4 regions of the Bradyrhizobium sp. SPXBL-04 genome follow, and region 1 is predicted to be linked to each of the others. Evidence: riboswitches for the same ligand, from Rfam matches in the RefSeq annotation. Region 1 holds a riboswitch; each other region holds the start of a gene.
The links. A riboswitch is a leader RNA that binds a small molecule or an ion and turns the genes downstream of it on or off. The one in region 1 is predicted to bind cobalamin.

Region 1 (5,521 bases):
GGAAGACAGCCCTCGTATAAGCCATGCCGGAGCGCAAGAGCAGCGCGTCGTTGACGCGATAGGAGACACTGGTCTCCGAGCCGTAACGGCGGGTCGGATCGAGATTGGTATTGTAGAACAGGATTGGATTGAAATGGATCTCGTTGGTGAGGTCCATCAGATAGAGACTGCTCTGCATCTGAAGACCGCCTCCCTTGATACGCAGCCCAGCCTCGACATCCTGCGAGGTCTGGGTCTTGAGCAGGAACGTTTGCGGCAGTGGATTGAAGAAGGGATCGAATGAGGGTCCAGACGACACCCGCTCGTCGACGTCAGGCGTGCGAAACGCCCGCGCGGCGCGGCCGAACAGCGAGATCATGTCGTTGAGGCGATGCTCGGCACCGAGGTGCAGCGCATATTGGGTCTCGTCGCTCCTGAGCGGGAGCGCGCCGATGTCGGCGTTGAACGGAGCCGCCGGATCAAAATTGTCACGTGCCGACAGACTGATGGTCTGCACCCGCGCCCCATAGGAAACGTCGGTCGTGGGCGTGACACCCAATGTGTGCTGAAAATAGCCCGCAACGGTCTGCTGCCTGAGGTCGTAATTGTGCCAGGCGGCGAGACCCTGGCCGGCGCCGCGGTTCTGCTGAAAGCTCGCATCGTAATAGTCGATGCCGGTCAAGAGCTGCGACGGCATTCCGAGCAGAAGGCTCTTCACGCTGAGGCGCGGCGTGATCGACCATGTCGTCAGATCAGCGTCGACATAGGTCGAGGTGAAAAAGGCGGGCACCGGCGTCGGACTGGAGAAGAATGCACTCTGCTGCCTCTTGTCGCGCATGCCGCCGTCGACGATGAGATCGACACCGTTCACCAGGGTTTTTGTGAAACCCGCTGTCGCGCCAAAACCTTGCTGGTTGGCATAGTTGAAGGGCGTGCTGGTCCCCTTCCGGTTGGTCGCGAGTTCGTCGAGGCCGATCGAGGGATCGACGGTGCGGCCGCCCGGCAGTCGCAGTTCCTGATTGTCGCCGGTCACGGTCAGGAAAGCAGTCAACCCCGGCGTCGTGTAGTTCAGATTGCCGACGCCGTTCTCCTGGGAATAACGATTGTTGTCACGATAGCCATCGGTCTTGACGGTGTTGCCGTAAAACGAGGTCGACCACGGACCGGAATTGAGCCACGTCGAGACGTTGGCGAGCCTGGTGTTGAACGAGCCGAAGCCGGCCTCGATGCCCGCGGCCATGGGTGGTCCGCCGACGCCGTTCTTGGTGACGATGTTGATGACGCCGCCGACCGCGTTGTCCCCATAGAGCACCGCACCGGAATTGCCGCGCGTGATCTCGATGCGCTCGATGGAATTGAGCGGGATGGTGGCAAGGTCCACCTGCGCCATGTCGATGTCGTTCAGCCGCCGTCCGTTGACCAGCACCAGCGTGTTGGCGGTTGCGAACGCGCCGAAGCCGCGCAGGTCGACACTGGTCTTGGCGCCGATCGGACCGCCATAGAACGTCGTGATCTGGGCGCCCGATACTTGCGTCGAGATGATCTCGGCAAGCGTCTGCGACGGCGAATGGGCGACGTCCGCGGCGGTGATGACGGTCGTGGCGGCGTCGACGATGCCTCCATTGTTGCTGGCCGCCTCACCGCCAAAGCCGGCCGAGCCGGTCCCTGTCGGCGCGCCGTTCGGCGTCGCACGGCGTCTCCCCATGTCGCCATCGCTGCTCGCCCTGGCACGCGTGCGGTTCTGATCGTCGGCCCTGGTCACTTCGACCGGCGGCAACTGCTCGGCGGCAGTCTGGGCGCGGACGCCCCTCATATTGAGGACAAGAACGGGAATGATGAAGCTGGACGCCAGCCAGGCCGTGCGACGGCACCGGATTGCGGCGGAAACGGAAGACATGCGAACAAAACCTCGGCAGGACGTCAGTGGCACGTCACAGCGAACGAGGTTTCACGACGAAGCGATCAATCGCTCCGGTGAAGCTAATGTCTGTACTCCCCGACCGACATCTTCGCGTGTGACCACGGCTGACGGCAGGTCTCCTGGCTCGCGGGTCGTTACCTCTCCGTCGCCTTCCCAGGACCGAGATTCCCAGTGGCATAGGACGAGAGATTCGCCGCTTACAGTTGCGGGGGCAGCCATGGCATTGAGAAGATTCCGGCGTTGGGAAAATCTCGCACCACGTTCCCTTTTGATCTCCGTGAGGAGAACCGTCGCGGATCTTTTACGAGTCGTGCAGCCCGGGAGTCAATCGGCTGGTTGCATCTGGCAGCGACCACTCGCCGCTGCCGGTGCGTCCCGCAAGCAGAGGCCCGGCAGCTACGTCCGCCCTCGCGGGCGCTGGGCCTGCGCCCAAGCGATGGCGACGTCGCGTGGCGGAACATCGATGCGCTTGATCGGCGTCAGTTCGCCGGAGGCAGAGACAATCGCGGTCTCCTCGCGGCGGCAGCGCCGACACACGAAACGGACCTCACGCGGGAATGCCGACCAGCTTGAACGTTTGACGTTGGCAGCCATCGGCCAAGCGTCGCAATGCGAGCACGACACTAGGAACCGGCCGGGATCGAGCATACCCATTCAATCGGACTCCATGCGTCCTGCCCGCCTCCTTCAATGATTAATCCAAGTGAATCGTTCCGGTGCCTGGGCACCGCCGACAGCCTCCTGTCTTTTGGCGCGCCGGCGATTTTGGCCACAAGCATCAAGAACTCAGCGAGCCCCCTTGAGGGTGCAGGAGGTCGTGCAGGTGACCGTGGTGCCGTGATCGCATGACTTGCAGGCGCTGACGCACTGGTTCATGTCGCGAGGATTGTAGCTGTAGTTTCGCATCGGGCAGGTCGACGTCGAGCCGGTGATGTCCTGCTCCTGATCGCAGGCCGCCGTCATGAGCGCGAATATGATCACTGCAACGAGACGCATGGGATTGCCCGTCAAACATGGCAAGTGACACTCGCGAGGCGCTGCATTGCAACGAACCCCGGCCTTCCCACTACGAGCCATCGCCAATCAGCGACGCCCGCATGCGCCTCAGAATGCGCGCCAAATGTTAAGAACGGATTGCAATCGGCCTCAAGCAGCAGCGCTGGTCGCGATCGCCTGCCGCATATCCACTGCCAGCTGGCGGTACTGCTCGGCGAGCTTCAGATAGAACTCGCGCTTGGTGCTGTCGGTGGCGAGCTTGGCAATCAGCTCGCACTCGGCGGAGAGCGTCTCGAACCGTTCGAGCCTGTCCTCAAGGTGTGTCATCGGCGTGTCCCCATCTGACGCCTCAGGGACGTCGAGCCTAAGCCCGGGAAATAGGTCACGGCGAACATCGTTATGGAGTAGAATCGTTTTTTCCAGTCGGCGACGCCGGACGGCAGGCAATGCTATTTCTGCTCCAACCGCCAGGCGCCGTCCCAACCCACGTCCGGCGGGTTGACCTCGAACTGCGCGATGCGGCCGAGCAGCGTGCGCGAGGGACCGTCGCCGGGGACCGCTTCGAGCGCGGCGTTGAAGGCGGCGCGGGCGTCGTCGAAGTGCCCGGCGCGATAGGCGGCAAGGCCTTCGGCATAGTGCGTGCGCAGGCGCGCTTGCGCATCGGTGAGTGCGCCGGCCTTGCCCATCACCTCGAAGACGGCCTGCGGTGCGCGCTGCCCCGCGACCGCGACGCGATCAATCTCACGCAGTTCGAGCTGTGAGCCGATCGCATCCGCCGTTGCTTGCGAGACCAGGACGCGGGTGCCGTAGGCCTTGTTGGCGGCCTCCAGCCGCGAGGCGAGGTTCACGGCGTCGCCCATCACGGTAAAGCTCATCATCAGGTCGGAGCCGATGCTGCCGGTCAGGACCTCGCCGGTGGCGATGCCGATGCGCAGATCGCACGGCGCCGGCATGGCGCGGATGCCGAGCAGATCCGGCAGCTGCTTCTGGAGCGCGGGCACCTGATCGGCCATCTCGATGGCGGCAAGGCCGGCGAGCATCGCCTGCTCGTCCTCCTCGATGAAGGGCGGGCCCCAATAGCACATGATGGCATCGCCGATATATTTGTCGATGATGCCGCGATTGCTGCGGATGGGGCCGGACATCACCGTGAAGTAGTGGTTCATCACCTTGACGAGGCCGCGCGGGGTCACGCCCTCGCTCATCGAGGTGAAGCCGCTCATATCGCAGAACATGATGGTCATGACCCGGCGCTGGCCGTCGATGGCGACCTCCGGCCGGTCAATCAGGCCCTGCACCACTTTCGGGTCGATGTAGCGGCCGAAGGTCTCACGGATGCGCTCGTTGTGCCGGAGCTGCTCGATCATGCGGTTGAAGGCCGCGGCAAGCTCGCCGATCTCATCCTGGGTGGAGACGGTAATGGGCTTGTCGAACCGGCCCGCCTCGACCTCGCGGGTGCCGGCGAGCAGCAGCCGCACCGGGCGCGTGATGCCGCTACTCACCAGGAGCGCAAAGGCAAATCCAACGATCGCTGCGAGCAAGGTCACGATGCCCGATACGATGATCGCCTGGTGCTGATGGCTAATCACCTGCGACGTGCTGAAGAAAACCTGCGCCAGCATGTCGGCGCGGATCGCATCGATCTTCTGATTGAACTGGTCGCGCAGCACGTCGATGTGCTCCAGCGTGCCGCGGGCCTCCGCCATCTGCCTGGCATCGACCTGCTTGGCCAGCTTTGCGTGGTCCTCGGTCAGATCGCGGCGCAGCTCAGTGACGGCGGTCTCGATGCGGAGCTCGATCCGCGCCAGCGCGGCATTGTCGGACGGTGTCCTGGGATCGTTGATGATGGCGTTGATGAGCGTGCGTGCGCTCTCGGCCTCCTCTTCGATCCTGCGGTCGGTCTGCTCGAACTCGCGCACCCGCGCCGCGTAGGCCTCCTCGTCCGACGGCGACTGCATCTTGGTCATGACCATGCGCCGCAGCGCCAGCGCCCGCTCCAGCGAGCGGATGTTGGCGCGCGCCAGATGGCCGTAGGCCGGGATGTAGCGGTTGGTCAGCTCGTCCAGGAGAACGCCGACCTTGCTCGACATCACCATCGACAGGATCGAGGTGACCAGCATCAGGACGATCAATCCGAGGGCGATACCGACGATCTTGCGCCGGATCGACTGGTTGAAAATCGGCATAGGTGCAGGCAAAGGCTGAAAGGATGAAGCGAGGGAACTCAATACACCGGATTTAGCGGTGGGAACACGCGCAATCTCGCCTTTCTGACGCGGTGAACCGTACGCAACCGTCGCGCGAGCCAATCGTTAACAAAGGTTAAACATGCTGCCTTTTCCGCTATTTCGGAAGTTCCCGAGTTCCCATCCGTATTTTGCCGCATTGTTGCGAGAGCGTGAGGAATGCGAAACGATGTCATGACATCGTTTGGTGTCGTCTCTTGATTCTCAAGCCGCATGTCATCGCGGACCTTGGTTTGTAGTGGTTTCGCAGGGGGACCATGGAATGAACCAGTGCCTACGCTCGCTCGCGTGTGTCGTTGCCGTGGCCACGATGGCCCTCCTTCCCACCGAGTTGGCGGCGAAGAGCAATCATAAATCATCCGCGCCGAAGAAGACGCAT
Region 2 (5,521 bases), 1.3 Mb from region 1:
GTCTTCGCCGGTGATCACGGCATCGTCGCGCAGGGCGTGTCGGCCTATCCGCAAGCGGTGACCATCGCGATGATGGCGAACTTTGCCTCCGGCGGCGCCGCGATCTCTGTGCTGGCGCGTGAGCTTGGCTCCAGCCTGGAGGTGGTCGACGCCGGCACGCTGGCGCAGGAGGAGATGGCGGGCGTCGTCACCGACAAGCCGCGCTCTGGCACGCGCGACTTCAGCGTGGAAGCTGCGCTCGAACCTGCGGAACTGGCATTCGCCTTCGCAGCCGGCCAGCGCGCTGTTGCACGCGCGGAAGTCGGTCAGCCCGATCTCCTGATCTTCGGCGAGATGGGCATCGGCAATACCACGACTTCCGCGGCGATTGCGGCGAGCCTGCTCGGCATCAGTGCCGAGGAGATCGCCGGCAGCGGCACCGGCATCGATGCGGCCGGACGCGCGCACAAGGCGCAGGTGATCGATGCCGCGATTGCGCGCCATGGCATTGCGGGGGCTTTGCCCGAAAACATCCTGTGCGCGGTCGGCGGCCTCGAGATCGCGGCGATCTCAGGCGCGATCATTGCAGCTGCGCAGCGCCGCATCCCTGTATTGATCGACGGCTTCATCGTGTCGGTGGCGGCGCTGGCGGCGGTGCGGATCAACCCGTCCTGCCGGCCGTTCCTGCTGCCGTCGCATCAATCGGCGGAGCAGGGGCATCGGCTGGTGCTGCGTGCGCTGAACGTGCAGCCGCTGATCAGCCTCGATCTCCGGCTTGGTGAGGGATCGGGTGCGGCCATCGCGCTGCCGCTGGTCCGCTCGGCTTGCGCGCTCCACAACGGCATGGCGACGTTTGCGCAGGCCAATGTGCCGGATCGCCCGGCCTGATCCGGCTCAGGCCATCCGCTGATTGACGGAAACGACGCGCCACCCGGTCGCGAGCCGGTCGATCCGGGTGAGCGACAGCGGATCGATCACGAAGCGCAAGGCGGCTTGCGGTGTCAGGTCCAGCGCGATGCAGAGCGCAGCGCGGATCGTGCCGGAATGCACGACGAGCGCTGCGGAGCCCGCGCCGATCCGCGAGAGCCCAAGCCGGACGCGCGTGACCTGATCCTCAAAGCTCTCGCCGCCCGGCGGACGTCCGCGCGCCGGATCGCTCCAGAATTGCGCATAGGCCTCGTCGCCAGCCGCGCCGATCTCGTCATGCCGACGGCCGGTCCATGCGCCAAAATCCTGTTCGCTGAATTCGGGCATCAGCTCGGGCGTGAGTCCCAGCGCGTGCGCGGTTTCGACCGTGCGCCGCGACGGGCTGGCGTAGCTCGCTGCGCCCCGCGGCAGGCACTGCCGCAGGGCCTGCAGTTGCGCGCGATCGCCGAGGTCAGCCGGCGCGTCAGCCGCATGGATCGTCCCCGCGACGCCGTCGACCGGTGCATGCCGTATCAGCCAGAGGAAGGTCTCGCCTTCCATGCTCATCTCCGAGGAAGTTGGTTGCTGTGGCAATAGCGCCGCAGCTTGCACATTGACTCTGTCTTGATCGTAATCCTAGATGGCTTCGACGGTTTCCCCGAGAGGGGATGAAAAGGGAATGCGGTGCGGGGAATTTGTCCCCAATGCCGCGGCTGCCCCCGCAACTGTAAGCGGTGAATCCTTCGTCAGAAGCCACTGGGTCCTCGGTCCCGGGAAGGCGACGAAGCGGTCACGACCCGCGAGCCAGGAGACCTGCCGTCAGCCGTGGTCACACGCGAAGATGTCGGTCGGGGAGTACAGACATTCGGCTTCATCGGACGGCTGATTAGCCCAGGGTGAGACCTCGTTCGCTGTGACGTGCCACTGACGTCATACCGAGGTTTCGAACCGTGTCTTCCATCCATATTGTCCGACAGCGCCGCTTCCTGCTTGCCTCCGCGGCGCTCACATCCTTTGCCGTTTTTGATCTGCCCGTGGCGCTGGCGCAGCAGGCCCGTGAACCCCTGCCGCCGGTCGAGGTGTCGCCGGCGCAATCCCGCAAGCAGGCCAAGCCGGCGGGCCGGGAGGCGCAGAGCGCCCGCCGTGCAGCTGCACGCAGACCGGCGGCCGCATCCGCAGCGCCCAAGCCTGTCGTGCCCGCCGCCGCGGCAGCAACGCCGCTCAACAGCAATGCGGTCGCCGAAAGCGCTTCGCGGCTCGGCCTCACCGTGCGTGAAACGCCGGCGACCGTTGAGGTGATCTCGGCCGAGACGATGCGCGAGCAGGGCTATCGCACTGTCTCCGAGGTGGCGCAGGGCGCAGTCGGTGTCACCTCCGGCGACAATCCGGCTGAACCTTCGGCCTTCTCGATGCGCGGATTCACCAACAGCCAAATCAACACGCTCTACAACGGCATTAAGATCGGTCCGCAGAACATGACCTCGCGGATCGCGGATACCGCCAATCTGGAGGCGGTGGAATTCCTGAAAGGTCCGGCCTCGCTGATCTCGGGCGAGGGAGCCGCCGGCGGTGCCATCAATTTCGTCACCAAGCAGCCGCATACCGGACCGATCCGGAATGAAGCTGATTTTTCCTGGGATTCCCTGAACTCGTTCCGCATTCACTATGGTTCGGGCGGCAGCACCAACGTGCAGGGGCTGGACTATCGCTTTGACATCAGCCGTTCCACGCTCAACGGCTTTGCCGACGATACCAATGTCAAGACGTTCGACACGTCCGGCCAGCTCAATTACCGCATCTCCGACAGTCTCAAGATCTGGGGCGCGATCGAGTACCGGGAGGATCGTTCCAAAGCCTATTGGGGCGCGCCGCTGGTGCCGATCGCCTTCAGCGGCTCGCACGCGACGACGGGGATCGTCTCCGGCAATTACGTCTCGAACTACAACGGAACCAATCTCGGTGCCGTCACCATCGATGATCGTACCTTCAACACCAACTATAACGTCCTCGACAACCGCAACGTCGCGCAAGAGGTGTGGCTGCGCGGCGGTTTCGAGCTGAAGCTGGCGCCCGATCTGACGCTGAAAAGCCAAGCCTATGGCTACGGCGCAGAGCGCACCTGGTTCAACAACGAGATCGAGGCGTTCAATTCCACGACGAACATGGTCAACCGTGAACGCTTCTATGTCGCGCACAGCCAGCGGCTGGTGGGCAATGTCACCGACCTGATCTGGGATGCGAACATCGCTGGCTTCGACAACCGGCTGGTCACGACTCTCTCGTCAAGCTATCTCGATTTCGTCAGGCCGGGCGCGGCGAACTTCCCTGGCGATTCCGTTTCGCTCGTCGATCCCAACCGCGGCTTTTACGGCCCGCTGACGATCCAGCAGCAAACCGCGCGCATCGACAACGAGGCGCTGTCGTTCGAGGACCGGCTGAAGCTGACACGGACCTTCGCTCTGATCGGCGGCCTGCGCGTCGAGCATATCGGGCTCGACCGCAACTCGACCGATAAGAACGGCCTGGAGAAGGCTGGCTTCCCGCTCACGAAAGACTGGGCGCCGGTGACGGGACGCATCGGCTATACCTGGGAGGCTGTTCCTGGCCTGACCTTCTTCAGCCAGTACGCCACCGGCGCCGACATCGCAGCCAACAACATCTTTCTGCTCGGGCCGACCCAGCCGCTCGACCTGACCACCGCGCGCACCTATGAGACCGGCGTCAAGCACCTGTTCTGGGACAACAGGGCGGAGTGGTCGTTTTCCGCCTACGACATCGTGCGCAAGAACGTCTATGCCGCAGCTGGCGGCATGCAGTTGAATATCGCCGGACGGCAGGAGTCGAAGGGCGTGGAGCTCGCGGCGGCCGTGCGCCCGATCGACCCCCTGCGTCTCTGGGGTAACATCGCCTATGTCGATGCGCGCTACGCCGACTACAACTTTGTCGGTGGCTCGTTCTCCGGCAATACGCCGCCGAACGTGCCGCGCATCGTGGCCAACGCCGGCGCATCCTGGCGCTTCTTCACGCCCTGGCCGGTGGAGCTCGGCATCGCCGGCCGTCATGTCGGCGACCGTTACAACACCGATGCCAACGTGGTGACGATGAAGGCCTATACCGTTGCCGACGTCTATGCCTTCGTCGACATCCCCAAAACGGTGTTCAATGCGGTCGACCAGGTTCGCCTGACCTTTCGCGTCCGCAACATCACCGACAAGCGTTACGCAATCTGGGGTGATCCGTTCTACCCCGATCAGATCCTCCTGGGCGCGCCGCGCACCTATGAGATCTCGGCGGCGTTCAAATGGTGAGGCCGCGAGCATAAGATGAGCGCGATCGTCCTGCTGCACCGCTGGCTCGGGATCGCGTTCTGCCTGCTGTTCGCGATGTGGTTCGCGAGCGGAATCGTGATGCACTTCGTTCCGTTTCCGTCGCTGACGGAAGCGGAGCGATTTGCCGGACTCATGCCGGTGGATCGCGGAGAGAGGAGGATTTCGGTCGCGGATGCGGTCGCTGCGAGCGGGATCGTGGATGCCACGCGCGTTCGGCTGATCCAGCGGAGCGACGGCGCGGTCTACATCGTCTCGGGTCCATTGCGTCAGCGCGCGATCCGCACGGCCGACGGGAACGACGCGTCGGTGAAATCCGCTGATGTCGCACTGGCTATTGCGCAGGCTCATGCGCGCCAGCGCGAGATCAATGCCTCGCATGCGACGATTGTCGGCCGTGCGGATTACGATCAGTGGAGCGTGCCGAATGGCTTCGATCGTCATCGCCCGCTGTTTCGCGTGGCCCTCGGCGATGCCGCGGGGACGGAGGTCTATGTCTCGTCGCCGACCGGCGAGATCGTGCTTGATACGACGCGGAGCGAGCGCGGCTGGAATCTTGTCGGCAGCGTGCTGCACTGGATCTATCCGACCATCCTGCGCAGCAATTGGACCCTGTGGGACCGCGTGGTCTGGACCTTGTCGCTGCTGGCGCTGATCGCGGCTGTGCTGGGTGCGGTGCTCGGGATCGTGCGGATCAGGATTGGCAAAAGGCAAATCTCCTCGCCTTACCGTGGCTGGCATGCGCTGCATCACCTGATTGGCCTCGCGGCAACGGTCTTCGTGCTGACCTGGATCTTCAGCGGCTGGCTCTCGATGGATCACGGCCGGCTGTTCTCGCGCGGGCAGTTGACGCCGGCAGAGGCCAGCGTGGTGAACGCCGCGCCGGATTGGCGGGAGGCCTCATCGCTCGATCTGCAGCCAATATCTGCCGCGGCGCGCGAGGCGGAATGGTTCGCGTTTAACGGCCATGTCTATCGGCGCGATCGGGTTGCCCTCGGTGGTCAGACCTTGAGCAGGAGAGGGGATGCGCTGCGCGATGGACTGGCGGGATTCCTTGACGTGCACGAGATTCAGGCTCTGACGGGGCGCCTTACAGTCGGCTGCGGCCCACCGTCCGTCCTTCCTGATAGCGACGACTACCCCGCGCTATCCACAATGCCCGGTGCACCGGTCTACCGCTCGCGCTGTGATGGCGACCTCTGGTTCGACATCGACGGGGCCGATGGCAACGTGCTGCAAAGACTGGATCCGTCGCGGCGCGCCTACCGCTGGCTTTACAGCGCGTTGCACACGCTCGACTTCCCGGTCTT
Region 3 (5,521 bases), 2.0 Mb from region 1:
GCGGATCGGATGCAGCGCGCAGTTCGCGGGCGGCAGCAACCATGTTGACAAGCGCCGGCCGAACCTCCTCCCATTTGCGCGTCTTCAGGCCGCAGTCCGGATTGACCCAGAGCTGCGAGTCCTGCAGCCGTGTCCGAGCCAACGCTATCAGCTTCTTCATTTCGCCCGTCTCGGGAACGCGTGGAGAGTGGATGTCGTACACGCCCGGCCCGATCTGATTTGGATATTCGCAGTTCCTGAACGCCTCGAGTAGTTCCATTTTCGAGCGCGACGTCTCGATCGAGATGACATCTGCATCCATTGCAGCGATCGCACCGATGATGTCGTTGAACTCGGAGTAGCACATATGCGTATGAATTTGCGTTTGATCGGCGACGCCCGATGAGCAGATGCGGAAGCAATCCCCGGCCCAATCGAGATAATCCGTCCACTCCGATCGGCGCAACGGCATTCCTTCGCGGAGTGCAGCTTCGTCGATCTGGATCATGGTCGCACCAGCATTCTCGAGATCGCGGACTTCGTCTCGGATCGCCAGCGCAATCTGGCGGCAGACCTCGCTTCTGGGAATATCATCACGAACAAAGGACCAGTTCAAGATCGTCACCGGTCCGGTCAACATCGCCTTCATCGGCTTCCCGGTTAGCGATTGCGCGTAGCGCCACCAGTCCACGGTGATCGGCTTCGGCCGCAAGACATCGCCAAACAGGATCGGTGGCCTGACGCAGCGCGAGCCGTAGGATTGCACCCATCCGTTTCTGGTAAATGCGAAGCCGGCGAGTTGCTCGCCGAAGTACTGCACCATGTCATTGCGCTCAAATTCGCCATGCACGAGGACATCAAGACCGATGTCCTCCTGCCAACGTACGGCGCGCGCGGTCTCCTCCTTGAGGAACCTGTCGTATTGCTCGTCGCTCATCGCGCCTCGCGCATGCGCCGCACGGGCATTCCGGACCTCTGTGGTCTGTGGAAACGATCCGATCGTCGTGGTAGGAAAAGCCGGTAGTCCGAAACGATTGCGTTGGATCTCGGCACGACGGGCAAATGGGCTGGCGCGCCGGCGCATGGTTTGGTCGATCGCTCTCATCCGGACAGCGACATTGGCATCATGGATTTTTGGCGAAGTCCGGCGGACAGTCGCGGCACATTCCGACTCGGCAAGAGCTTGCGCAACATTCTGGTCGCCTGCGAGTGCCCGCGCCAGGATCGCAAGCTCACGCATCTTCTGAACCGAGAAAGCAAGCCAGCTCTTGACGTCGGAAGCGAGCCCCGTCTCGAGTTCAACATCGACCGGCACATGAAGCAGCGAGCAGGATGGCGCGATCTGTACACGATCCTTGCCGAGTTTCGCAATCGCGGGTTCCAGCCGCTGGCGGAGCGACGACAAATTCGACCGCCATACATTTCGGCCGTCGACGACACCGAGCGACATGACGAGATCACTTCGGCCGCCAGCAATGATCTCATCCAATAACTCTGGCGCTCGAACCAGATCGAGGTGCAGTCCGGCAACTGGCAAGCTCAAGGCGGTGTTCAGATTGTCGCCGAGGTCGCCGAAATAGCTGGCAACCATGATCTTGATGGCGGGCTCCTCCTTGGCGAGCCGGTCATAGGCATGTAGCAAAGATTTTCGCGCCCCCTCATCCAGATCAAGAGCCAGGCAGGGCTCGTCGAACTGGACCCAATTTGCTCCGCGTTTGGCCAATTCCTGCAGAACCTCGATATAGGCCGGTATCAGTTGATCCAATAGTGAGAGTGGCTGGAAGGCAGGATCGGCACTCTTGCCGAGCTTTAGGAACGTGACCGGCCCGATCAGGACAGGGCGGGTCTGAAAACCAAGCGCCTTGGCTTCCTCATACTCCTCGATCGGCTTGCGAGAGCACAGTCTGAAAGTCTGTCCCCTGTGAAACTCGGGGACCATGTAGTGGTAGTTAGTGTCGAACCACTTGGTCATCTCCTGCGCGGGTGCGCCAAATGCGCGCGGTCCGTGACCGCAACTCGCACCCTGGTCGTCGCATTGTGAACCGCGGGCCATGGCGAAGTACGTCTTGAGCGATACGGATTCGGCTTTCGAAGCGTAGATATCCGGGATGGCGCCAACCATGACACTTGTGTCGAGCACCTGATCATACAGCGAGAAATCGTTCGATGGAATGACCGTGACGCCGATGGATTTCTGACGAGCCCAGTTCGCGGCACGCAGGCCGGCTGCGTCCTCGAGCAACTGCTGTTCGCTGCTTTTTCCGGCCCAGTAACTTTCAAGAGCGAGTTTGAGCTCGCGCCTTGGACCGATGCGTGGCGTTCCGAGCGTGGCAACCGGAAGGGAGAGAAGAGACATAGCGTTAACCCCATGTTGGGGGCAAAGGCCATGGCGGACGCAGGCAGGGGAAGTCGCGCGTGCGACGGCTGCTTGGCGCACCACCGGGACACCCCGCCCGTGGACGAATATATTGTCGGGGCAGGTCTCCTGGCTCGCGGGTCATCGCTGCTGTCCGGCCTTCCCGAAGCTGCGCAGGCTTCAGTGACATCGTTGGACAGCGGCTCGCCGCTCACAGTTGCGGGGGCAGCGCCGGCATTTTCACCGGCTTCCCTCTTAGCTCCGGATCAAATGGAAGCCGGAGAACCTCGACGACTTGGATTATCGGCAAGAGAATTCTGCCGTCAACCTATCAGATTATGTCTCAAGCTGATGCTGCGACATCTGCTACGCGAATGACTGTGCAGCTCTATCGTCGACCACGATGTAAAAGCGCTCTCCATCAGCGATATCGGATGATCATCGGAGCTGCCTGCGCGTGGGGCCGTACGCCAGATCGGTGGAACGGACGAATGCGGCTTGCGCGGTCGGGACTGCTGCCTTGAGTAGAACGCATTTGATGCGAGTCCCGGCTTACCAGCGGTTCTTCGAGCACGTCCGCCATCCAGCCGCCTTCTCGACCAACGGGATCCGTGTTGAATAGGCCCAAGACACCTGGCGAAAGCCAGCAACATACCTGGCGAGCACGTTGATTTGCGGCGCCAGCCATACTCCAAATGCTCGGCGGTGAAGATCGGCTCGCGTCGTTGGCCATTGAGTGCAAAGCGCAGCTGGCTGAGGCTGCTCTCGATTTCCGGAGCGCCGCATATTGCGAAACGAGCGCCAAACGCGCCGTGGCCCCTTGGCCGCAAGAAGGCATGGCAGAGATAGAAAAGCCCACATTCCGGCAACGATACCGAACCAAACGGTTCAATGGCGGCAAACGTGCTCCCAATTCCCGTCAGGAACTTGGCAGTCAGCGTTGCCCTGCGTCGCCGAATATCCGGTGCGTGACGATGATGCATAAGCCGCGATGGATAGGCTGAATGAAACCATCGAAACGTGCGTAAGTCGGAAAGTCGACAAAGAGGACACAAAGTCGGTGCGAATTGCCGTCTATTACCTGGCACGAACAATGCAAGTCCTCGGGATGCCCAGACTTCTCCTGCTGGGCGTGTCCAGCACAGCAAATTGGGGCTGTCGCTGGCAACTGAAGTTAGCGGCGCGTGACATAGAAGGGAGCGCCTGCTCGCGCGGGTCATCAGCGGGCACCCCGTCGCGTCGCCGCTAACTTCTTGCGCTCGCGCATAATCGTTGCCCGCTTCGAAATGACGTGTGGATGAAAACCGGATAGGCCGACGGTTATGAAGAGAATGTCTGGAAGACGCGCGCTATGGTTTTGTCTCGGTCGATTGCTGATCTGCCTTGCCGGGCTGGCTGTCACGAGCAACAGTGTTCGCGCCGACGACAGCACCCTTATTGAAAGAGTCAAGTCAACGTGGCGAGCGCAAAACGGTGAAACGATAGAACACATTATCTCCAACGTCTCCAAGGTGGCACACTTCGTCCCTGGAACGTGGGGCGTCGCTGAAGAAGTTGACCGAAATGAATATGTTTTCGTTTCGTGGACCAGGCACCGGGACAATAAATCAGACGAACAGTACGTTATCACCTGGAAGATCGCGCTCGACGGGACGATTGAACTTGCGTCGACCTATGCAAAGCCGATGGAATTGGGCTGGCGCGCCCTGGCGCTCTCGTTGATCGTCAGTGAAGTCACGGATGGCGAAAAGGACGCAAATCTTCGCTTTCTTCATGATCCGGCCAACTTCAACTTTGTGACGACCGCGCAAGGCCAGCTCGGCAATCTTCTGCGGCGGGGCCGCTGCACTATCGTTGAACCTGTTGGAGTGGACTACTTGCCGAAACGGAATGATAAGCCTACCGAGAAAGGTGGCCTGTGGCGCGTTCTGCTTTTGGTGAACTGTAATATCCCAGGGCCCCGCTTTTTTACCCACAACGGGGTCATCACTTTCGAGAAGAGCGAAGGACAAGATTGGGAGCCGCAATCCTTCTTTGCTCAGCGCATCGCGACCTTTCCTCCTGGCTCCTGGTTCGATCGCATAGAGCCAAAGGAACGGGAAGAGTTAGAGGGGCGCGAAAAGCCTGAGTAAATGGTCGCCCAGAGCAAGATCGCGCCGCCGCTCCTTGAGCGCCGCACGCCTCAGAGTAACCGCAAGACATATCCGCTCTAAAGTCGCGGTGTTTACGCCTTCGCAACAGTCGCGAGTCTTTCCCGCAGCCTTCAGCCCATCATCGGCAAGGTCGGGGCAGCACATTGCGCTCGGCTCTTTCCGCGAGGAGTCGAGCTCAGCGGCGCGTGCCAACTTGCGAGAGCCGGTTTGGCCCACGGCGCAACCGCGCAGTGAGAGGACACCAAATATGCGAGTGGATCAGCTCTCCATGTCATTCTTCACGGGATCAGCCTGGAGATGCCTCGGCTCAAGCCGATCCGGCGTGCGCGCCGCGCATCGCGCGACTGACTGGCACCCCGCAGGACCGTGAACCTAGCGATGCCGATACGGCACGCGGGACCGAGGCTGCGACGAACTCTGTTAAGAGGGTACCAGGGAAGGGGGCAGTGTTAGGGACGCCGGCATACTCCCTGACCGAGGGCCATTTTCCGAGTGCCCCCCGCGAGGAGCCACGGAGCCGTGCGCGAGGCATCGAGGACAGAACTGAGTCGGCTCTAGATTGCCTCGCGCGCATTCGTCTGTGCGTCATAGATCCGGATTTGAAGCATGGGAAAAATGCTTCTTTAGTTCCGCTCCATCTGCTCCTGGCGCTCGAAGGATACCGAGACACGCACACTGGAAGAAATCGCTTGAATCTCACCCTGCGTCAGGTCGTAGGTTGGAAATCACGAACAAGCTTTCATAAAGCACACGTCGAACGATGCCGGCCAATAACCGATATGGCGCGGTCAAGCAATCGAATGTGCCGGCGCCGGATCGTGCGTGAACATGGACCAAGAGCGAAAGGTTATTGTCGGGATGAAACACCGCGTAATGGTGGTCGCATTGCTCGCTGTCACCACATCTCCGGTCTGTGCAGCGAAACTCAGCGGCGCTCCGCGCATCGTCGACGGCAATACGATCGAGATCGAGCAAACCAAGATTCGGCTCTCAGGCATCGAAGCTCCTGAGACTGATCAGATTTGCCTCGACG
Region 4 (5,521 bases), 1.3 Mb from region 1:
GGGAGCATGCTGCCTCGCTTAACGCGTGCGCTTGAGAATGTAGCTGTCCATGATCCAGCCATGCTGCTCGCGCGCTTCCTGCCGCATTGCGACAATACGCGAGCCCACTTCGGCCAGCGCGCCGGACATGACGATCTGATCGGGCATGCCGAGATAGGCGCCCCACCAGATCTGAAGCCCAGCCGGATCGAGCGACTGGAACGCCGTGCCGCCGTCGAGCATCACCACCACGGTATCGACGCCCTGCGGCCAGCCGCCTTCGCGCAAGCGCCGCCCCGTCGTGACCAGGAACGGCTCGCCGATGTCATTGAGCGGCAGCGCATGCACGGCGCACAGCGCCTGGATTGAGGTGATGCCGGGCACGACCTCGATATCAGGCAAGGGATCGAGCCGCCGCGCGATGCGTAGCGAGGAGTCGTAGAGCGAAGGATCGCCCCAGATCAGCAGCGCAACCTTGCCCTCGCCGGCGAGATGATTTGCGATCGTTTGCGACCAGGTCGCGGCAACCGCATCGTGCCAATCGTCCACGCCCTTGCGGTAGTCCGCCTCAGTCGCGTCACGCACCGGCAAGTCGAACTCGGCGATGCGCGGGCTCGCGCTGGTGAGCACGTCCGCGCAGATCGTCCGCCGCAGATCCGCAAGATCGGATTTCGCCGTCCCCTTGCGCGGGATCAGGACGAGATCGGCGGCGTTGATGGCTTGGATCGCGGCGCGCGTGAGCTGCCCGGGATCGCCGCAACCGATGCCTATCAGGGAGAGCATGAGCATCGCGAGCGCGAAGGGCGGCCGCGCCGGCCGCCCGTTCGCTTGTCTCTTAAGCGGCGTTATGCAGGCGCGGCGTGACGAGGCCGGGCGCGGTGACGCCACGCAGCGACTTCGCCAGCGCCAGCACGGCGAGATCGGCGAGCGGCTCGATCACGATGACCAGCGCATAGGATGCCGCAAACGTCGCGATGTTGGCGAGGTTGGTCGCGCCGAAGCCGGAGCCATAGAGGGCCCAGAACGCCACCCAGGCGACGATGCCGGACTGATAGGCGGTCGAGAGCGCCAGCGCCTGGCGGTATTGCAGATCGACGTAGGCCGTGTTGCGCGGAATGATCCGCGTCGCCAGCGCCTGGATCGCGAACAGCGGCACCAGGAGCGTGGTGACGTTCATGCCATATTGCGGCAGGTCGGTCGGCACGAAGAAGACGCCCTGGAGCAGCAGGCCGAACGCAAGGCCGAAGGCGGCGGGCGCAGCACCGAACAGCAGGAACAAGGTCGAGCCCAGGATGAAGTGCACCTCGGAGACGCCGACCGGGAAGTGCGGCAGCACCTGGAAGAAAGTGAAGACGAGGCCGGTGGTGGCGAGCGTGCGCGTCGCGAGCGAGCCAACACCCTGCTCGCGCACGGTCTCGACTGCGAGTTTCAAGGCAACACCACCTGCGGCGATGCCGGTTGCGTAACTCAACACGAGCTTGGCGCCCGTCACGATCCCTGGTTCGATATGCATGGTTCAGATCCTTCCTGCCGTCACACCCGACGGCCTTGGCCTCAAAACGTGCAGGGCCGGTCTCCTGGCTCGCGGTTCACTGGGGTTCTCCGGCCTTCCCGAGCCTTGCGGCCCAGTGGCTGATCGGAGCCCCTCACCGCTTACAGTCGCGGGGGCGGCTGGGGTTTTGGACGCCGCAACTGGGTCCGCCCATCCCCATTCCCGATTATGCTCAGGCGCTTTGCGCCGCGTCGAGCACCATGCCTCTCCTGTGTGCCCCTTTCGCGAGCCGGGCGTCAAGGGGCGAAGGGCGACGGCGGCCATCATGACGGATCGTCTCCCGCCAGGGCGCCGAACAGGATGACGGCGGCCGTCGAGGCGGCGCCGCCCCGCGCAAGCTGCTCGGCGAGCTCGGCAATCGTGGTGCGGACCAGCCGCTCGTCGGAACGGCCGAGTGATTCCGCAAACAGCGCCGGCGTATCTGCGGCGAGGCCATGGTCGATCAATTTTGCGGCAAGCGCCGGAAAGGTGCGCCGGCCCATGTAAACCACGGTGGTTGCCTCGGGATCGGCCAGCGCCGCCCAATTCAGGTTTGGCGGCAGTTCGCCGGTGACGTCGGCCCCGGTCACGAACTGCACCCGCCGCGAGGTGTGGCGCCGGGTCAGGGGGATGCCGGCTTGCGCGGCGGCAACGCAGGCGGAGGTGACGCCGGGAATGATCTCGTAGCCGATGCCGGCCTCGCGCAGCGTCTCCAGCTCCTCCTCGAGCCGGCCGAAAATTCCGGCGTCGCCCGACTTCAGCCGCACCACCCGCGCGCCGGTTGCGGCATAATCGACGAGCAGGCGGTTGACATGGTGCTGCTTGGTCGAGGGCCGCCCTGCCCGTTTCCCCACCGCGACGAGATTGGCGCCGGGACGGGCGAGATCGAGGATCGCGCCGGAGGCAAGATCGTCATAGAGCACGACGTCGGCCTCACGCAGCCGCGCAGTCCCCTTCACCGTGAGGAGTTCTGGGTCGCCAGGGCCGGCGGAGACGAAAGAAACAAAACCGCTCACCGATCCTCCGCGATCAGATGGAAGAACGTGCCGGTGGCTTGGCCCCGCCGCGAGCCGGTCTCGGCAATGACCGTGCCGGTTGCATCGTGAACCACGGCCAGCGGCGTGTCCGGCTGGGCGATGATTGTCGAATAATGGAACTCGTGGCCGCGCAGGCGTGCGCCGACCTGATGCCCCGGCATCGGTGCGGCCAGTTCGGCGAGACGATAGCCCAGATGCATGCGGCGCTTGGCAAAGCTGGTCTCCAGGCCGAGCAACCCCGCCATCTCATGGCGCACGCCGTCGGCGTCGGTCAAAGCGATTCCCAACACCATATAGCCTCCGCATTCGCCGTGCACGGGGCGCGTCTCAGCAAAGACGCGCAAGCCGTCGCGAAAGCGTGCACTAGCCGCAATCTTGCCGGCATGAAGCTCGGGATAGCCGCCTGGCAGCCAGCAGACATCGGCGCTTGCGTCAGGCGCTTCATCGGCCAACGGCGAGAATGTCGAGATCTCGGCGCCGGCCGCGCGCCAGGCTTCCAGCATATGCGGATACAGGAAAGAGAACGCCGCATCGCGGGCCAGCGCGATGCGTTGGCCCGGCGGCGTCACGTTCAGGCCGTTCGCCCCGGATTGCGGCGCCCAGCTGGCTGCCGCTCGCAGCACCGCCTCGAGATCGACATGCTCGGCGACGAAGCGCGCGGCCTCGTCGATCAGCTTGCCGATCTCGACCTGCTCCTCGGCCTGCACCAGGCCGAGATGGCGCTTCGGCAGGCTGATCTCGGCATGGCGCGGCAGTGCACCGAACACGGCAATGCCGGCATCGTTCAGCGCGCGCCGCACGAGATCTTCGTGACGCGGGCTGGCGATGCGATTGAGCACGACGCCGGCAAGATGCACCCCGGCGCGATAATCACGAAGACCTGCGGCGATCGCCGCCGCGGTCTGCGCTTGGCCAGAGGGATCGATCACCAGCAGCACCGGCCAGCCCAGCATCTCCGCGATGTCGGCGGTCGCACCGGTGCCGGAGACGCCGCGTGCGGCGACACCGTCGAACAGGCCCATCGAACCCTCGGCGAGCATGACATCGGCATGCGCGCCGCGGCTGACGAGATGCGCGATTTCTGCGCGGTCCATCGCCCAGCTATCGATATTGACGGAGGCGCGTCCCGTGGCGGCGGCGTGGAAGGCGGGATCGATGTAGTCGGGCCCGCTCTTGAAGCACTGCACATTCAATCCGCGATTGCGCCAGGCGCGCGCGAGCGCCAGCGTCAGCGTGGTCTTGCCGACGCCGGAGGCCGGTGCGGAGATGACGAGGCCTGCCGCCATCATGACCCCTCCGGAAAGCGTGGCTCGGCGCCGACCGGCCGATAGCGGCGATCATAATCGGCGGCATAGAGACGGCTCTCGTCAAAATCCGCGGCGCCAAGCGTCCGGCCGACCAGGATCAGCGCGGTGCGTTCCATTTCGCCGCCCACAGCCGCATCGAGCGTTGCGAGCGTCGCGCGCACGATGCGCTGGTCCGGCCAGCTCGCGCGCCAGACGATGGCGACCGGACAGTCCGCGCCGTAATGCGGCGTGAGCTCGGCGATGACCTTGTCGAGCAGATGGATCGACAGGTGGATCGCGAGCACCGCGCCGGTGGCAGCGAACGCAGCAAGCTTCTCGCCCTCAGGCATCGCGCTGGCACGGCCCGGCGTGCGCGTCAGCACCACGGTCTGAGCGAGACCAGGCAGCGTCAGCTCGGCCTCCAGTGCCGCTGCAGCAGCCGAGAACGACGGAACGCCCGGCGTCACCGAATAGGGAATGCCGAGCGCGCGCAGGCGGCGGAGCTGTTCGCCCATCGCCGACCAGATCGAGAGATCACCGGAATGCAGCCGCGCGACATCTTTGCCGTCCGCATGCGCAGCGGCGATCTCGGCGATGATCTCGTCGAGCGACAGCGGCGCGGTGTTGACGATCCGCGCACCGGCCGGGCAATGCGCCAGCACGCCCTCCGGCACCAGCGAGCCGGCATAGAGGCAGACCGGAGAAGCGGCGATCAGATCGCGTCCGCGCAACGTCAGGAGGTCGGCAGCGCCCGGCCCCGCGCCGATGAAATGCACCGTCATGCGCCGTCTCCTTCAGCGATCGCCGCGGTCGCTGTGCGATCCTGCGAGACCGCCCGCGTCGCAATCAGCCGCGCACGAGGGCCGGCCGCTGCGAGCGCCGCCGCTTCGGCGACTGATCCCGTGCCGAACTTTTCCGCAATAAGCTTCGACTGCGTCGGGGTGTCGATGCCGGCCAGCAATTCGGCCGGGACGGCTCTGATCGGCACACCGCATTCGCGCGCAAGCTGCTTCAGTGCTTCCGCATCAGCCTTGTCGCTGACAGTCGCCACGGCAGAAAGGTCTTCAAAACCGCCGGCCGCCAGCAGCGCCTCACGCAGCGAAGCCAGCGTAACGTCGCGCTTGAATCCGAGCCCGGCAACTTTCATCGGACCACACTCCACTGCACCACCGGACGTGCCGCCTCCCAAGAGCGGTAGCGGCCGAGCGGGCCGGCATGCGCGATCTCGACGCGCATCAGCTCGCCGCCGTGGCGCTGCTGCAGCTCGCCGAGCAGCGCCTCCGTCTCCAGCGTGACTGAATGTGCAACAAGCCGCGTACCCGGCGCGAGCCGGGGCCAGATGGCATCGAACATCGCGGCGTCGAAACCGCCGCCGATGAAGACCGCATCGGGCGCTTCCAGCGCAGCCAGAGCTTCGGGCGCATTCCCCGTGACGACGGTGATCCGATGCGCCAGCCCGAACGCCGTCGCATTGCTGCGGATGTTCGCAGCGCGATCCTCGCGCGCTTCGATCGCGATCGCTGTCCCGCCACACAGCGCCCACTCGATGGAGATCGAACCTGAGCCGGCGCCGACATCCCACAGCCGCTCACCGGGACGCGGCGCCAAGGCCGACAGCGCCAGCGCACGCACCGGACGCTTGGTGATCTGGCCGTCATGGACAAAGAGATCGTCCGACAAGCCCGAAC

Region 2: it holds a riboswitch for cobalamin, as region 1 does, so the genes downstream of both, ACNJX8_RS26890 (TonB-dependent receptor) here and ACNJX8_RS20600 (TonB-dependent receptor) in region 1, are expected to answer to the same signal.
Region 3: it holds a riboswitch for cobalamin, as region 1 does, so the genes downstream of both, metE (5-methyltetrahydropteroyltriglutamate--homocysteine S-methyltransferase) here and ACNJX8_RS20600 (TonB-dependent receptor) in region 1, are expected to answer to the same signal.
Region 4: it holds a riboswitch for cobalamin, as region 1 does, so the genes downstream of both, ACNJX8_RS26910 (energy-coupling factor ABC transporter permease) here and ACNJX8_RS20600 (TonB-dependent receptor) in region 1, are expected to answer to the same signal.

The regions. Positions count from the first base shown of each region.
Region 1 is NZ_CP182472.1:4,358,557-4,364,077, reverse strand. Features, by position in the region: gene ACNJX8_RS20600 (TonB-dependent receptor) at 1-1,792, opposite strand, end outside; cobalamin riboswitch at 1,993-2,207, opposite strand; gene ACNJX8_RS20595 (hypothetical protein) at 2,297-2,554, opposite strand; gene ACNJX8_RS20590 (hypothetical protein) at 2,687-2,896, opposite strand; gene ACNJX8_RS20585 (hypothetical protein) at 3,047-3,223, opposite strand; gene ACNJX8_RS20580 (adenylate/guanylate cyclase domain-containing protein) at 3,346-5,082, opposite strand; gene ACNJX8_RS20575 (transglycosylase SLT domain-containing protein) at 5,405-5,521, shown strand, end outside.
Region 2 is NZ_CP182472.1:5,641,878-5,647,398, reverse strand. Features, by position in the region: gene cobT (nicotinate-nucleotide--dimethylbenzimidazole phosphoribosyltransferase) at 1-867, shown strand, start outside; gene ACNJX8_RS26895 (histidine phosphatase family protein) at 874-1,446, opposite strand; cobalamin riboswitch at 1,519-1,720, shown strand; gene ACNJX8_RS26890 (TonB-dependent receptor) at 1,836-4,193, shown strand; gene ACNJX8_RS26885 (PepSY domain-containing protein) at 4,209-5,521, shown strand, end outside.
Region 3 is NZ_CP182472.1:2,393,754-2,399,274, reverse strand. Features, by position in the region: gene metE (5-methyltetrahydropteroyltriglutamate--homocysteine S-methyltransferase) at 1-2,335, opposite strand, end outside; cobalamin riboswitch at 2,438-2,640, opposite strand; gene ACNJX8_RS11015 (nodulate formation efficiency C protein) at 3,667-4,467, shown strand; gene ACNJX8_RS11010 (thermonuclease family protein) at 5,317-5,521, shown strand, end outside.
Region 4 is NZ_CP182472.1:5,647,577-5,653,097, forward strand. Features, by position in the region: gene cobT (nicotinate-nucleotide--dimethylbenzimidazole phosphoribosyltransferase) at 1-8, opposite strand, end outside; gene cobF (precorrin-6A synthase (deacetylating)) at 19-768, opposite strand; gene ACNJX8_RS26910 (energy-coupling factor ABC transporter permease) at 815-1,492, opposite strand; cobalamin riboswitch at 1,530-1,749, opposite strand; gene cobA (uroporphyrinogen-III C-methyltransferase) at 1,795-2,526, opposite strand; gene ACNJX8_RS26920 (cobyrinate a,c-diamide synthase) at 2,523-3,833, opposite strand; gene cobM (precorrin-4 C(11)-methyltransferase) at 3,833-4,615, opposite strand; gene ACNJX8_RS26930 (cobalamin biosynthesis protein) at 4,612-4,980, opposite strand; gene cbiE (precorrin-6y C5,15-methyltransferase (decarboxylating) subunit CbiE) at 4,977-5,521, opposite strand, start outside.